Pontimicrobium sp. SW4: one gene and its partner. The protein of the gene in region 1 interacts with the protein of each later gene in a pairwise test. Links are inferred from orthologs where the notes say so. Each region holds a gene or a part of one and is shown on either strand. Other genes may lie near its edges.

Region 1 (8,188 bases):
GAGGCCAAAGCTTTATTGAAAACACTTACAGTAAAGTTGAACAATTAAAAGAATTAATTATACGAAAAGGCGCTTCAACTTTAATTGAAATAGATGGAGGAGTAACCAATAAAAATGCTAAAGCACTTGTAGATGCTGGCGCAGATGTTTTGGTAGCTGGCAGCTATGTATTTAAAAGTTCTAATCAAATAGAAACGATTAAAGACTTAAAAGCTTTAGCAAATTCTTAATAGAGAAAATCTACTCATCAAACTGTGCCAACAAATAGTTAATTAAATCAGTAGTTGTTACTATACCTACCAACTTATTATTATCTACAACTGGTATTGCATGAAACTCTTTTTTTGCTAAAATTTCCGCAACTTCCTTAATGGTCGTTTTTGATGTTACGCTTATTAAGTTTTTGGCCATAACTTGTTCTATAGTAAACATATTATAAACTATAGCATCAACATAATCTTCTGTTTCATCTACTGCATCAGCAAAACTGATGCGTAGCAAATCTGTAAGGCTTAACATTCCTTTTATGCTTTTTCCACTAACAACTGGAATATGTCTAATATGATTTTGTTTGAATAAACGCTCAGCTGTTTCTAAATTATCAGATGTATTTAATGTAATGACATTTTTAGTCATTATTGCCGAAATTGGTGTTCCTCTTTTCATGTCTCAGGTTTTAAATTCAACATTAAAGTTAACCAAGAACAGTCAGTTAAATTATGATAAAAGTCATACCTAAAACAAATAAAAGTTATTATTTAATACTTAGCGTAACCGAAGTTTAGCATTTGCTTTACTTTACTATATATTTTTGGAAACTGGTTTTTAAACTCAATTGGAGACTCAAAAAAATACTCAATTAACACAGCAACAAACTCAAATTGATTGGTATAAGCATACTCTCTAAAATATCTAGAAGAAATTAACCTGTCTCTCATGGATTTACTATTAGACAAAAGTTCTGTTAATTCTTTAAATGAATCTTTAAATATTGTTGAGCTAACATCACGCTCCTTAATACTATTTAAATGAATAGCATGTGCAAATTCATGAATACCTAAATTTAAATTATCATCACCTATGTTGTATCCATATTCAAAATCTTTCCATGAAAATACTAAAGATTTTAATTTAGGGTTAAATTCTCCTTTATGATAATCATCATTCGTTTTAGAATAAAAGGGTTTTGGATAAACAAATATCTTATCTATTAAGCCAATATAAAAATCTCTAAAACCAAAAGTAAGCATAACTGCTGTTGAAGAAATTAAAACTTTAATTTCATCATTTATTATTAAATCGTCTCTTCCAATAAAAGTTTTATCTTCTATAAAACAAGCTACTCTATGCTCAAAAAAACCTTGCTCTCTTTTAGATAATCTCCTATAAAATGAAAAATTTCTTAATGTTGATTTTTGAGATGGTGAAAGTTTTTTTAATTTAAAATAAACATGATTGTAAAGCGGCTTTTTATTGCGCATTACATAAACCATTTCTATCATTCTAAATCCGAAATAAAAAATCATAATAGAAAGAGCCAATAAAAAGACTGCAATAATACTATTAGTAGGTGAATTTTGAATTATTAAATAGTTAATCATCATCCTGCAAAATAAAACAAATAAATAATTAATCGTTCCATTATTTTATATAAAAGACATCAAAGCATTGACTAATAATATTTTACAAATACATTAATAATTTTCATTGAATTTTTATACACATTATTCATGTAAAATAATGGCAACATAAATTATTTAGTACGCAACCTATTCAATAAGACCTCATCTATAAATAAAAACAAATAACGCTATGAAAAAAACAATTAACTTATTTTTAATTATCACCTTACTTATTTTTACTGTATCATGTGATGATTTTTCTACAGATTTGAATGTAGATAACTTAGAAAATCCAAATGATGACATTTTAACATCTGATCCTGTTGCTTTATCAGCTACAGCAGATGGGTTAACAAGAAACCTGTTTATGACTTCTCACAGTACAAATTCTCCGGCAGCAGCATTTGCTACAATGGCAGATATCACTAGTTGCTCTTGGGGTAACTTTGGTATGAGAGATTTATCTAGTGAGCCTAGAGTAGCATTTAACAATTCACCTGCTTACGGTAACAATGTAACAAATTCATATTTTAATTCTCTATATTCAATTCTATCTGATGCAAATACATTAGCATTAGCCGTTGAAAATGGTACTGAGTTTGATGATCCAAATAAAATAATGACAATTGCAAGGTTTGGACAAGCTTCTGCTATTGCGCAATTAGCTTTAGTTTTTGATCAAGTATGGTTATCTGATGAAACTGGTGTTGTAGCTGGAACTGGTCTTGAAGGTGCTTCAGACTATGCTACAGCTATGACCTTTGCTTTAGAAAAGTTAGACGATGCGATATCTATTGCTTCTGTTAATGGAATTACTTTTGATGAAGCTATCATCCCTGGTGGTGCTGGTGTAAATGCTGTTAAATACATGAACAGTCTTGGTGCTCGTTGGCTAGTTAGTAATGTTAGAAATAGTGCCCAAAAAGCTACTATAGATTGGGATAGAGTTTTAGATTATACTCAAGATGGTATTACTGAAGATTTTGAAATCTATATGGATAATATTACTTGGTGGGATAATGTTCCTAAAACATATTTAGTATACCCGGGTTGGGCAAGAGTTGATATGAGAGTTATTAATATGATGGATCCTTCTACTCCTGCTTATTGGGAAGATGGTGTAACATTCCAAGCTGAATCTACATCTGATGATGCGCGTTTAGCAACTGATTATGGTTACTTATCTTCTAATAACTTCCGTCCTGAAAGAGGTCAATATCACTACAGTAGCTATCGCTATAGTAGATATGATGACTATATCACGTATTGGACTATGAACGTAGTTGAATATTCAAAATCTGAGAATGATATGTACATGGCAGAAGCTATGGCTCACTTAGGAGACGTTCCGGGAGCTGCTGCGGTTATTAATGCAGGTACAAGAGTTACTAGAGGAGGTTTAGCTCCTGTTGCTGAAAATTTAGATGCAGTAAAAGATGCTATTCACTATGAAAGAATGGTTGAGTTTGCATACACAGCGCCTTATATTGGGTTCTGTGAAATGAGAAAAGAAGATCTTTTACAAGCTGGTACTTTATTACATTTCCCTGTGCCTGGAAGAGCTTTGGAAGCTATCCCAGCTGAGTATTATACTTTAGGAGGAACTGAAGGTATTGCTGGAGAAGATTATTCAACTGGTGGTTGGAGATAAGTAATAAAATATATTTCATATAATTCAAAAACTCTTCTAAACAATGTTTAGAAGAGTTTTTGAATTATTAATTTATGTTAGGATAATTATATAAATTTAGGAACTATTCTAACTTTCCTCTTTGTTAGGTTCCAAAATAACACATAGTATTATATAAACAGGATGTCGGTTAAAATGACACTTAGATTCTTCATAAAACCATCACTTATTAAGCTTACAAAAAATAAAACCAAACGTTGATTTACGCTTGGTTTATTTATTTTAATGCATGTGACTGCGACAGGAGTCGAACCTACAACCGCTGGAGCCGAAATCCAGTGCTCTATCCAATTGAGCTACGCAGCCAATATCGTTATATTAATTTAGACTTAACTATTTTAGAGATAGTTTTACCATCGGCTTGACCAGCTACTTGCTTACTTACAACTCCCATTACTTTTCCCATATCTTTCATTCCGTTAGCTCCAAGATCTTCTATAGCTTTTATTACAATTCTTTCAACCTCTTCATCGCTCATGGCTTCTGGAAGGAATTGTGAAATTATTTCTGCTTCAGCTAACTCTGGTGCAGCCAAATCTTCACGCCCTTGCTCTAAAAATATTGCAGCACTATCTTTACGCTGTTTTACTTGCTTTTGAAGTAATTTTAGTTCTTGCTCTTCAGTAAGTTCACTTGCGGCTCCACTTTCAGTCTGAGCCATTAAAATAGCCGATTTCACTGCTCTTAAAGCTGTTAGTGCTGTTTGGTCTTTTGCTTTCATAGCTACTTTCATCGCAGTCATGATTCCATCTTGTAAACTCATAGAATAATTTTTTTATGCTGCGAAGATACTAAAAAGTATGCTTTAGTATCTTTAAGAGATAAATAAAAGGAAACCCTAAAAATTCGAGGAAAATTTTTAGGGTTTTGATTAGATAAGTACTAAAACTCTGCTATTAATTAATCTACATTATCGTGTAAAAAAGAATTATTACTTCTCAACTGAACATCGTCATTATCATCTAAACCAATAGACATTCTTGAGGCACTAGTTTCAGAAGAATGCTGTGCATCGTCTAAATTAACTCCTTGTCTTTTATATGCTGGTTCTTTTTCTATATCATCAATTTTTGCATTATTGAACTTATAATTAAACTCTTTCATTTTTTGACGACGCTCATTAGCTCTTTCTTTTAGAAGCTGGGATATTGGACTATTTATAGGGTCTAAATCATCTCCTAAACCTTCTTCCACCTCCTCTTGAATAACTTTTTTCTCAAAAACTATATCTTCTTCTTCAACTTCTAAAGCTACTTCTTGCTTTTCTTCTTTTTCATTAATTGCAGACTCTAAGACAATATAATCGTCAAGTGCATATTTGGTTTCGCCATCTTTGTTTGCTTCAGTAACTGGAATTAGTTCTATATAATCATTTACTGACATATCTTTTATCTCATCATCTAACTCAAAAGTTATTTTTTGACTAATTGTTTCTTCTTCTTCCTTTTGGGTTGATAGTGGCAAATCAAAGGTTAGCATGATTTGTTCTTCTTGAACTGACTCTTCTTCAATAGTTTCCTCGATAGTAATTTCATTTATAATAAATTCTGTATCATCAACATTTGCAAGAACCTCATCATACACAACATTAATATTTCTAATAATTTCAGTCGTAGGAATCAAATTCATATTTGGGTGCTCTTCTTCTTCCTCCTCTTCAATCAATGTATGAATCACTTTTTCTTCAGTAGCTTCTTTTTCTAAAATAATATCAGGTGTTATGATAGCAGGCTCCTTATCTGTAGATAAATCCTGTTCCATATTTTGATCTTCTTCTAAAGAATGAACTACTTTTTTTGTTTCTGTATTAGAAATTTCATTCTGTTGTTCAACATTAAAACCAGTAGCAATAATAGTCACAGAAATAGCTTCACCCAAAGCCTCGTCTTCTCCCACTCCCATAATAATATTCGCACCATAACCAGCTTCGGCTTGAATATGATCATTAATTTCACCTATTTCATCAATAGTAATTTCCTGTGACCCAGAAACGATAAGCAACAATACATTTTTGGCTCCTGTAATTTTATTATCATTTAATAATGGAGAGTCAAGAGCTTTCATTATTGCTTCTTGAGCACGATTAGAACCCGAAGCGTTTGAAGACCCCATAATAGCAGTTCCACTATTACTTAAGACTGTTTTCGCATCACGCAAATCAATATTTTGAGTATAATGATGTGTGATTACTTCAGCAATACCTCTAGATGCTGTTGAAAGTACTTCATCTGCTTTAGAGAAACCAGCTTTAAAACCTAAATTACCATATACTTCTCTTAATTTATTGTTATTAATAACAACTAAAGAATCTACATGACTTCGAAGGGTTTCAATTCCTTTTTGAGCTTGAGCATTACGAATTTTTCCTTCAAACTGAAAAGGCATCGTTACAATACCAACAGTTAAAATGTCTAACTCTTTTGCCATTTTTGCAATGATTGGAGCAGCACCAGTACCTGTTCCTCCTCCCATTCCAGCAGTGATAAATACCATTTTGGTATTGGTATCTAACATACGCTTAATATCTTCAAGGCTTTCTACAGCTGCTTGCTCACCAATTTCTGGATTTGCTCCTGCGCCTAACCCTTCGGTAAGGCTTACACCTAATTGAATTTTATTTGGGACACCACTATTGTGAAGTGCTTGCGCATCTGTGTTACAGATTACAAAATCCACTCCTTTAATACCTTGTTGGAACATGTGATTGATAGCATTGCTACCTCCACCCCCAACACCAATTACTTTAATGACGTTGGATTGATTTTTAGGTAAATCGAATGTAATATTACCAATGTCTTTGTTGCTACTCATAAAATTAGTTTTACTGGTTCTGTATATTTTGTTTACTCAGCGTTATCTAAAAAATCTTTAACGCGTTCGGTTAATTTATCTAGAAAAGATTTTCGTTCTTTTCTAGGTTGTTCAATGGCTTGTTCTTCTTCGTTATCTTGTAGTGTTTCGTTTGCTTCAAGGGTAGCTTGCACAACACTTTCTATTCTTCTTTTTTCTTGGCGCTTTAATCCGTCCATTACTAGTCCTACAGCTGTAGCAAATAATGGGCTCGTTACATCATCATCACTATCGCCTGCTAAATGCTCATTAGGATACCCTATTCTTGTATCCATTCCTGTAATGTACTCTACTAGTTGCTTTAAATGTTTTAATTGGCTTCCTCCACCTGTTAAAACAATTCCAGCTATTAATTTCTTTTTTTGTTCTTCATGACCGTAGTTTTTAATTTCAACATACACTTGCTCAATTATTTCTACGACTCTAGCATGAATAATCTTTGATAGATTCTTTAAGGTAATTTCTTTTGGTTCTCTTCCTCTTAATCCTGGAATAGACACAATCTCGTTATCTTTATTTTCTCCAGGCCACGCAGAACCAAATTTTATTTTAAGTAATTCGGCTTGTTTCTCAATAATTGAACATCCTTCCTTAATATCTTCCGTTATAACATTTCCTCCGAAAGGAATTACAGCAGTATGACGAATGATACCATCTCTAAAAATGGCCAAATCGGTTGTTCCTCCACCTATGTCTATAAGCGCTACACCAGCATCTTTTTCATCTTCACTTAAAACTGCATTCGCAGAAGCTAGAGGCTCTAAAGTAATCCCTTCAAGCTCTAATCCTGCACTCTTAACACATCTCCCAATATTTCTAATGGAAGATACTTGACCAACCACTACATGGAAATTAGCTTCAAGTCTCCCTCCGTACATGCCAATAGGCTCCTTCACCTCAGCTTGACCATCAACTTTATATTCTTGTGGTAATACATGAATAATTTCTTCTCCAGGTAACATTACCAATTTGTGCACTTGATTGATGAGTCTATCTATATCATCCTCATCAATAACTACTTCGGAGTTTGATCTTGTTATATAATCGCTATGCTGAAGACTTCTTATATGTTGCCCAGCAATACCGACAGTTACTTCTTCAATTTTTACACCTGAAGCAGCTTCAGCTTCTTGAACAGCTTGTTGAATTGATTGTATGGTTTGCGTAATATTATTCACTACACCTCTATGAACACCCAGACTCTTAGATTTTCCAATACCAAGAATTTCTGCCTTTCCGTATTCATTTTTACGTCCTATCATCGCCACAATTTTTGTGGTTCCGATATCTAGTCCAACTGAAATATTATTACTCTCCATAATTTATTTTTTAGTGCATACAACTTGATTATCAAACTGTAAATTCACTTTACTATACTTACTTAGCATGTCATCTTTTTTCGCTTTTTGATAAAATGCTTTTAAATTGCTTATTTTATTATCTAGATTATCCAAATTCCCTAACCATATTTCAAAATCGAAAACTCTTGTTTTTAAAACAAATGTTTCGTCTTCGTTTTGATAAATCTCTATAACATGTGTTTTTAAAAATTGGTCAGTAAAAATTTTATTAGCAATTAAGTACACATTACTTAATTTGTTTTTCTTAACATGACCAGTTACTAAAGGCACACGCGCTGTATGAAACGCAGATAAAGGCATATACGCACCTTCATCATCTATATAATATGACGCATTTGTGCTTACTCTAGCTATTGGTTTTCGCTGTAAAATATCAGCTCGAACCACGCCATTAACAGTAAGATGCACTTCTGCGGTTTTGATCATTGGATTAGATTTTAGGACATTTTCTATATCATTCAAATCTAAAATTTCTTTAGTCATGTTTGGAAGCTTTTCATTATTTAGTATTAACAATTTATTAACCGATGCTTCTGTCATGAATAAATTATTTTCGCCTAAAAAATTCACTTTAATTTCTGTTATTTTTCTTACATTATTTCTAAAAGAAGAAAACACAAAAACAAAGCTCACTAAAGCAATTAAACTTAGTCCTTTTATGTAGT
Region 2 (8,082 bases), 2.1 Mb from region 1 along the record:
AAAGTAGCACTCTATTAAAAAATATCAGATTAAGAATACTTGATCCATGATTTGTTTATCTACGACCAAGTTGGGTGGAGAATAATCTTTATGCGGAATTACCAACTGAGGTAATCCTTCAAAAAGATTGATGTATGAATATGCAAAAGAATAAACAAAAAGTTGCTGTTCAAACTCTAAATCGTAAACCGTTTTTACAATTAATTCGTTTTGCCCTTCAATAACAGTGATTTCGTTTTTACAACAACTCTTCTTTTTGTAAGTAGCAGTATTCATACTAATACCGCTACAGTCTTGAGCTTGTGCAAAAATGGACACATCTACTAAAGCATCGCCACAAAAATGCTTTTCAACTTTAAAAGATATTGTTGAACATAACACAATTAATGCGAGGCTTATTGAAAATATTTGATGTAACAACTGTTTAATCACAACACAAAGGTATAAAAGTAAAAATAAAGATTGCTTTTTTTACAAAACCATTAACATTAACCCTTTATTTTATTGTAATAAAATGCTGGTAGTAAAACTACTAGAATTAAAGGTTGAATTAAAAATCTACGAATATTAAAAAATAGATAATAATCTTCTTGCTTAGGGTTTATTACAAAATAAAGAAATGCTGCCAACAGGAACAAATATGCAATTACATAAATAATAGTTGCAAACTTGACAACACTTTTACTTTTAAAAGCAATAAACAAAATGCTAATTGAAATTATTGAATTTAATATATACCTCAAGGTTGTAAAAAGTACCAATTTTAAAGTTTCTCTTCGTGGAGAATCAATATACAAGTAATCATTCTCAAAAAATTGCAAGTAAGGGTCGTAAAACAAGTAATCTTCAAAAAATCTTATTAACGCAAGTAAAAACACTAAAACAAGAATTAGTATGTATTTTAACCACTTATGCATTTTGTTTTTTTAACGTAGCAAAACGGTTTACCCAAACCATCCAAAGTAAAAATACTATTCCGTAAATAATTAACGGAAAAATAATGTTGTGCAAAATATCGCGTCGCCAAGGATAATGAAACAAACCTATGGATAGAATAACGATTCGCATTAAATTAACTGCATAGATCAATACACTTCCAGCAAGTAAGTAAATAATTGTTGGCTTTAATCGTCCAGAAAAAGCAATGATAAACGATATAAATAACACAATAACACTTACTGAATTACAACCTTCTATAACTCGTGCCACATATTTGTTATTGATGATTAATTTCATAGATGGTTCATCAGGATGTACTTCAATTGATGCATTATAGCCTAGAGAATCCAAAAGCGATTCGCTTTGCTTTGCCGTAAGGTTTGTAACATAATCTGGGTAATATTTTGAGCCATCAGAATAATCTAAATACAACTTATAAGACATCGATAAAACTGCATACACCAACACAAATGTTAGGATGAATTTTATAACCGACTTATATTTAACGAAAAGTGCTTGCAAATTGATTTGAATTTTAAATACTTTTACAAAAAATTACTACATGGAACTCAAAACTCTTGAACCAAAAATAACCGAAATTGTTTCAAACACAAATGAAACTGTTGAAAATCGGTTGTACAACATCTGTAAGTTGCTAGAAACCAATATTAGCTACTATAATTGGGTTGGTTTTTATTTTAAAAATGGTGACAAGGAAGAGCTAAAACTAGGTCCTTATGTTGGAGAACCAACAGATCATACTATTATTCCATTTGGAAAAGGTATTTGCGGACAAGTGGCTGTGAGTAATGAAAATTTTGTGGTTCCGGATGTAGCAGCACAACACAATTATATAGCTTGTAGCATTACTGTAAAAGCCGAAATTGTAATCCCAATTTTTGTAAATGGTGAAAATATTGGACAAATAGACATAGACTCTAACACACCTGACCCTTTTACTGAAGCAGACGAACGCTTTTTGGAGTTTGTATGTAAAGAGGTTTCTGAAATCTTGGTTTAATTATCAATCATAATTTTCCCAACAATATTTTTTCTATTTTCTTCTCTTATTTGCCAACTATATCCTGATGAAGATTGCTGTATCTTAATGGATTCGCAATCTGGATATACTTCAAATCCTGAAAAACCTTCATTTTTTCCTATAATGGTTAATACTTCTTTTAAAAGTAACGTTCTAGAATTTGGAATAAAACCAGGTAAAATAATTTCTCCAATATAAATAGTATCTGTTTTTGTTTCTACTCTATAAAGAGAAACAACTTTGTATATATAGTTATTCTTTTGAATTTGAATTGTATCAAATTTCAAAGAATCATCACATCTTAAATTCCTGTATTTCGGCTTATTTATTTGAGTGAAAGCAGAAAATGAAATCAAGAAAATAAAGCTGAATAAAAGTATTTTCCTCTTACGCATATATTTGTTTTGTTTCTTCTCCCATAGTAAAACTACAAAAATAATTCTAGTCTGTTAACAACTCCTCTTTTTAGTTAAAAAGTCCAATACATTTTCAATAAAAAACGCTTGCAAATTGCTTATTTTTGATGGCTTATTAATACATCTATAATGAGCAACAACAAAATCATAAAATCTGCATTAATTTCCGTTTTTAGTAAAGACGGTTTAGCACCTATTGTTAAAAAATTAAACGAGCAAGGTGTCACCATTTATTCTACTGGAGGCACACAAAAATTTATTAACGATTTAGGTATCAATGTTGTTCCAGCTGAAGACATTACCTCCTATCCTTCCATTCTTGGAGGTCGTGTAAAAACCTTGCATCCAAAAATATTTGGTGGTATTTTAAATCGTCAAGACAATGCTCAAGATATTGCAGAATTAGCAGAATTTGATATTCCACAAATTGATTGTGTGATTGTGGATTTATATCCATTTGAAAAAACAGTTGCTTCAGGAGCTAGTAACCAAGATATTATTGAAAAAATTGATATTGGTGGTATTTCGTTAATTCGTGCTGCAGCCAAAAATTATAACGACGTTATTTGTGTCTCTTCAGTAGATGATTATCAAGAATTTTTGGAGTTGATTTCAGAAAACAATGGCTCTACTACTGAAGCTGATAGAAAACGTTTCGCAGCAAAATCGTTTAATGTATCGTCGCATTATGATTCTGCCATTTTCAATTACTTCAACAAAAACCATGAGATTGCTACGTTAAAGATTAGTGAAACCAAAGGTCAAGTGTTGCGCTATGGTGAAAATCCACATCAAAGAGGTTTTTTCTTTGGAGATTTTGAAGCGATGTTCGACAAACTTCACGGCAAAGAATTAAGCTATAACAACCTTTTAGATGTTGATGCTGCAGTGAATTTAATGAACGAATTCAAAGGTGAAGCTCCAACATTTGCTATACTAAAACACAATAACGCTTGTGGTTTAGCACAAAGAAATACCATTCATCAAGCGTATGTTGACGCCTTAGCAGGAGATCCTGTTTCTGCTTTTGGAGGCATTTTAATTAGTAACTCAGAAATTGATGTTGCTACTGCAAACGAAATCCACCAATTGTTTTGTGAAGTTGTGATTGCTCCTTCTTTTTCTGATGAGGCTTTAGACATTCTTAAAGGCAAAAAGAATAGAATTATTTTAGTTCAAAAAGATGTTCAGTTACCAAAAACCACAGTGAGAACCTGTTTAAATGGGGTACTAGTTCAATTTAGAGATAATATTACCGATTCTCGTGAAATGCTTACTACAGCGACAAATAGCTCACCTTCAGAAGCAGAACTTGAAGATTTATTATTTGCCTCAAAATTATGTAAACATACCAAGTCAAATACTATCGTTCTTGCAAAAAACAAGCAACTTTGTGCTAGTGGAACAGGACAAACAAGTCGTGTAGATGCTTTAAATCAAGCCATTCATAAAGCACAATCGTTTAAGTTTGATTTAAAAGGTGCTGTCATGGCAAGTGACGCCTTTTTTCCTTTTCCAGACTGTGTAGAAATAGCTAATAATGCAGGAATTACAGCTGTAATTCAACCTGGAGGCTCTATAAAAGATCAATTGAGTATTGATTATTGTAATGAAAACAATATGGCAATGGTAATGACTGGGACTAGACATTTTAAGCACTAAATTTCAGCAGAAAATAAAGTCTGTTTTTTAGAAGTCTGTTTTCCTAATAATAACGTATATTTTATTACATTTACAGTTAATCAGAATTTAATATTAACAACCCTCAGATAATTTAAGATAGCCCATGGGATTTTTTGATTTCTTAACCGAAGAAATTGCAATAGATTTAGGAACAGCAAACACACTTATAATTCACAACGATAAAGTAGTTGTAGACAGTCCATCGATAGTCGCAAGAGACCGTATTTCAGGAAAAATAATCGCAGTTGGTAAAGAAGCCAACTTAATGCAAGGAAAAACACACGAAAATATTAAAACAATTCGCCCTTTAAAAGATGGTGTAATTGCAGATTTTGATGCTTCCGAGCAAATGATAAGCATGTTTATTAAAAACATTCCTGCTTTAAAAAAGAAATTATTTGCTCCTGCATTGCGAATGGTGGTTTGTATTCCTTCAGGAATTACCGAAGTTGAAATGCGAGCTGTAAAAGAATCGTGCGAACGTGTAAACGGTAAAGAAGTGTATTTGATACATGAACCTATGGCAGCAGCTATTGGTATTGGGGTAGATATTATGCAACCTAAAGGAAATATGATTGTAGATATAGGTGGTGGAACTACTGAAATTGCAGTTATTGCCTTAGGTGGTATTGTTTGTGACAAATCGGTTAAAGTCGCTGGTGATGTATTTACAAACGACATCATTTATTACATGCGCACACAACACAACTTGTATGTTGGAGATAGAACAGCTGAAAAAATTAAAATACAAATTGGTGCAGCTACAGAAGATTTAGAGTTACCACCTGAAGAAATGAGTGTTCAAGGACGTGATTTACTAACTGGAAAACCTAAACAGGTTCAAATATCATATCGTGAAATTGCTAAAGCTTTAGACAAGTCTATTTTACGTGTAGAAGATTCAGTTATGGAAACGCTATCGCAAACACCTCCAGAATTAGCAGCCGATATTTATAATACAGGAATTTATTTAGCTGGTGGAGGATCGATGCTTCGAGGTTTAGACAAACGATTATCTCAGAAAACAGATTTACCTGTTTATATTGCTGAAGATCCTTTAAGAGCAGTTGTAAGAGGAACTGGAATTGTACTAAAAAATCTTCCTAAGTTTAAAAGCGTATTGATTAAATAGAGCATAACTCATGCAACAAATTATAAATTTTATAATAAGAAACAAAACCTTTCTTTTGTTTTTGTTGCTGTTTAGTATATCGCTACTTTCTACTTTTCAATCACATTCGTATCATAAAAGTAAGTTTATAAATTCGGCCAATTTTTTAACTGGAGGAATTTATGAGTCGGCAAATAACATTGGAGGTTACTTCGGTTTAAAAAAAGAAAATCAAATACTCCTTGAAGAAAATAATAGACTTAAATCTATATTATTTAACTCTAAAACTGGAGAATTTAAAGATACATATGCAGATTCTTCAACTTTAAAAGTTATTTATAAATCTACAGTTGCTCAAGTTTACAAAAACAGTTATTCGCTAACGAATAATTATTTAACTATCAATAAAGGAGAAAAAGATAGCATTAAAGATGAATTTGGGGTCATTACATCAAAAGGTATTGTTGGTATAATAGACAAAACTTCTCCAAATTATAGTAGAGTTAGATCTATACTAAATTCTAATATTGGTATTAATGCGCAATTAAAAAAGACAAATCATTTTGGCATATTAAGTTGGAATGGTAAATCGCCCTATATTGTACAGCTTACCGATTTGCCAAAACAAGCACCTGTTATTGTTGGAGACACCATTATTACTGGAGGACTTTCAACTATTTTTCCAAAAGGAATTCCAATAGGTACTGTTGCTTCTTTTAAAACTGATGAAACCGAAAATTATTTTGAAATCGACGTCACCTTATTTAATGACATGACCAATATTGGACATGTGTATATTATTGAAAATTTAGATGCTGCCGAAATATCGAATTTAAACAACCTAGATGAATAATACCATAACCAAAAATATTGCGCGCTTTATAGCTTTAGTTTTGGTACAAGTATTAGTACTTAACCATATTAATTTTTTAGAATATATAAATCCGTATTTATATATTCTATTCATCATCTTATTCCCTATTAAAAATAACAGAATGCTGTTTATTTTTTTAGCATTTTTAATTGGTTTAACTGTTGATTTATTTACAGACTCAGGAGGTATTCATGCAGCAGCTAGTGTTACAATAGCCTATATACGTCCAGTAGTTTTAAAGTTTTCTTTTGGTGCTGTTTATGAACATCAAACCATAAAGTTTAGCAATACAGATCTTGTACAACGATTAACGTATTTTTTAATCATTATTCTTATACATCATCTATTTTTATTCGGTTTAGAAATTTTTAATGCTTCAAAAATAATTTTAATCTTAAAAAAAACGTTATTCTCTAGTATCTTTACTTTAATACTTTGCTTATTAATAACCATTTTATTCAGTAGAAAAACTAAATGAGAAAGCTATTACTCTTTTCTATAATTGTTTTAGTGGGAATCACTTTTATTGCGCGACTCTTTTATCTTCAAGTGTATACAGGTAAAGCGTACAACATTTATGAAGATAATGCTATTAGAAAAGTGTTTTACTACCCAAAAAGAGGATATGTTTATGACCGAAAAGGGGAACTCTTGGTTGCCAACCAACCTTCGTATGACGTTATGGTTATTCCTAGAGAAGTTGAATCTTTAGATACTTTAGAATTTTGTTCCTTACTAAAAATAAGTAAAGAAGATTTTATTAAAAAATATGACAGAGCACTAAATTACTCCCCAAGACTACCATCTCCTTTTGTACCTCAATTATCTAAAAAAGATTATGCAGTTCTCCAAGAAAAAATGTGGAAATACAAAGGATTCTACATTCAAAAACGTTCATTAAGAGATTATCAAACTACTATTGGAGCAAATGTATTAGGATTTATTGCTGAAGCACATCAAGGCGAAATTGATGCAGATGGCTTTTACCAAATGGGTGACCTAATTGGAAAACAAGGCATAGAAAAATCTTATGAAAATGAATTAAGAGGAGTAAAAGGTGTTAAGTTCATTCAAAAAAACAGATTTAATAGAGATATAGGTCCTTTTGATAATGGAAAACAAGATACAATACCAACACCTGGAAAAGATATAACAGTATCAATTGATGCTCAACTACAAGCTTATGGCGAACTACTCATGCAAAACAAAGTTGGTGGAATTGTTGCTATTGAACCAAGTAGCGGAGAGATTTTAAGCTTAGTATCTGCGCCTTCATACAATCCAAACTTATTGGTTGGCAGAGAGCGTTCTAAAAATTATACGAAGCTTCATAACGACTCCATTCATTTGCCTTTAATTGACAAAGGCTTGCTACGAATGCACGAACCAGGTTCTCCATTTAAAGCATTAGTTGCTCTAGCTGCTTTGCAAGAAGGTGTTGTTGACGAAAATTTTAAAGTTAGATGTACAGGTGCCTATAATTATGGTGGCAGACGACCAATGGGTTGTCATTGTGGAACAGGCACTAGAAATCTATTTAATGGTATTTCGGAGTCTTGTAATTCATATTTTGCAACATTATATAGAAAAACTATCGATAAATATGATGATGCATCTCATGCTATGGATGTTTGGAGTAGTCACATTAAAAGCTTTGGGTTAGGAAATTTTTTAGGATATGATCTTACTATTGGAAAGCCAGGAAATATTCCAGATGGTGCTTATTATGATAAAAAATATCCTGATTTTCGTTGGCGAGCAACTACTAATATTTCTAATTCCATTGGACAAGGAGAGGTGCTTGTAACACCAATACAATTGGCCAACATGATGGCAGCTATTGCCAATAGAGGTTACTATTATACGCCACATATTATAAAATCTATTGAAGGACAAACTATTGATACTGCTTATACTACAAAACGTCAAACATCAATTGATAAACGACATTTCGAACCAGTAATTCAAGGGTTGTTTGATGTTTATAATAAATCTGGAGGAACCGCTAATTTTTTAC

Evidence for each region.
Region 2: the proteins of ftsA (region 1) and ABGB03_RS11825 interact in binary tests that used the Escherichia coli proteins (3 or more experiments, as listed by UniProt). The link is inferred for Pontimicrobium sp. SW4 from one-to-one orthologs.

Annotation. Positions count from the first base shown.
Region 1 is NZ_CP157199.1:478,977-487,164, reverse strand. What follows is about bases 5,319-8,188. They hold ftsA (cell division protein FtsA), read right to left. Parts: upstream 7,482-8,188; coding sequence 6,156-7,481; downstream 5,319-6,155. Other genes in these bases: ABGB03_RS02230 (hypothetical protein), read right to left, coding at 7,485-8,063; ftsZ (cell division protein FtsZ), read right to left, coding at 5,319-6,123. In the rest of the region: rpe (ribulose-phosphate 3-epimerase), read left to right, coding at 1-230; ABGB03_RS02265 (CBS domain-containing protein), read right to left, coding at 241-666; ABGB03_RS02260 (zinc-dependent peptidase), read right to left, coding at 759-1,604; ABGB03_RS02255 (hypothetical protein), read left to right, coding at 1,813-3,273; ABGB03_RS02245 (GatB/YqeY domain-containing protein), read right to left, coding at 3,626-4,075; more of ftsZ, read right to left, coding at 4,213-5,318. UniProt on the Escherichia coli protein: Essential cell division protein that assists in the assembly of the Z ring. May serve as the principal membrane anchor for the Z ring.
Region 2 is NZ_CP157199.1:2,538,516-2,546,597, forward strand. Bases 3,434-6,197 are described here. They hold ABGB03_RS11825 (rod shape-determining protein), read left to right. Parts: upstream 3,434-4,183; coding sequence 4,184-5,212; downstream 5,213-6,197. Other genes in these bases: purH (bifunctional phosphoribosylaminoimidazolecarboxamide formyltransferase/IMP cyclohydrolase), read left to right, coding at 3,434-4,059; mreC (rod shape-determining protein MreC), read left to right, coding at 5,223-6,044; ABGB03_RS11835 (rod shape-determining protein MreD), read left to right, coding at 6,037-6,197. In the rest of the region: ABGB03_RS11795 (hypothetical protein), read right to left, coding at 25-420; ABGB03_RS11800 (exosortase F system-associated protein), read right to left, coding at 489-917; exosortase family protein XrtF, read right to left, coding at 910-1,461; ABGB03_RS11810 (GAF domain-containing protein), read left to right, coding at 1,502-1,960; ABGB03_RS11815 (hypothetical protein), read right to left, coding at 1,957-2,268; more of purH, read left to right, coding at 2,527-3,433; more of ABGB03_RS11835, read left to right, coding at 6,198-6,543; mrdA (penicillin-binding protein 2), read left to right, coding at 6,540-8,082. UniProt on the Escherichia coli protein: Forms membrane-associated dynamic filaments that are essential for cell shape determination. Acts by regulating cell wall synthesis and cell elongation, and thus cell shape.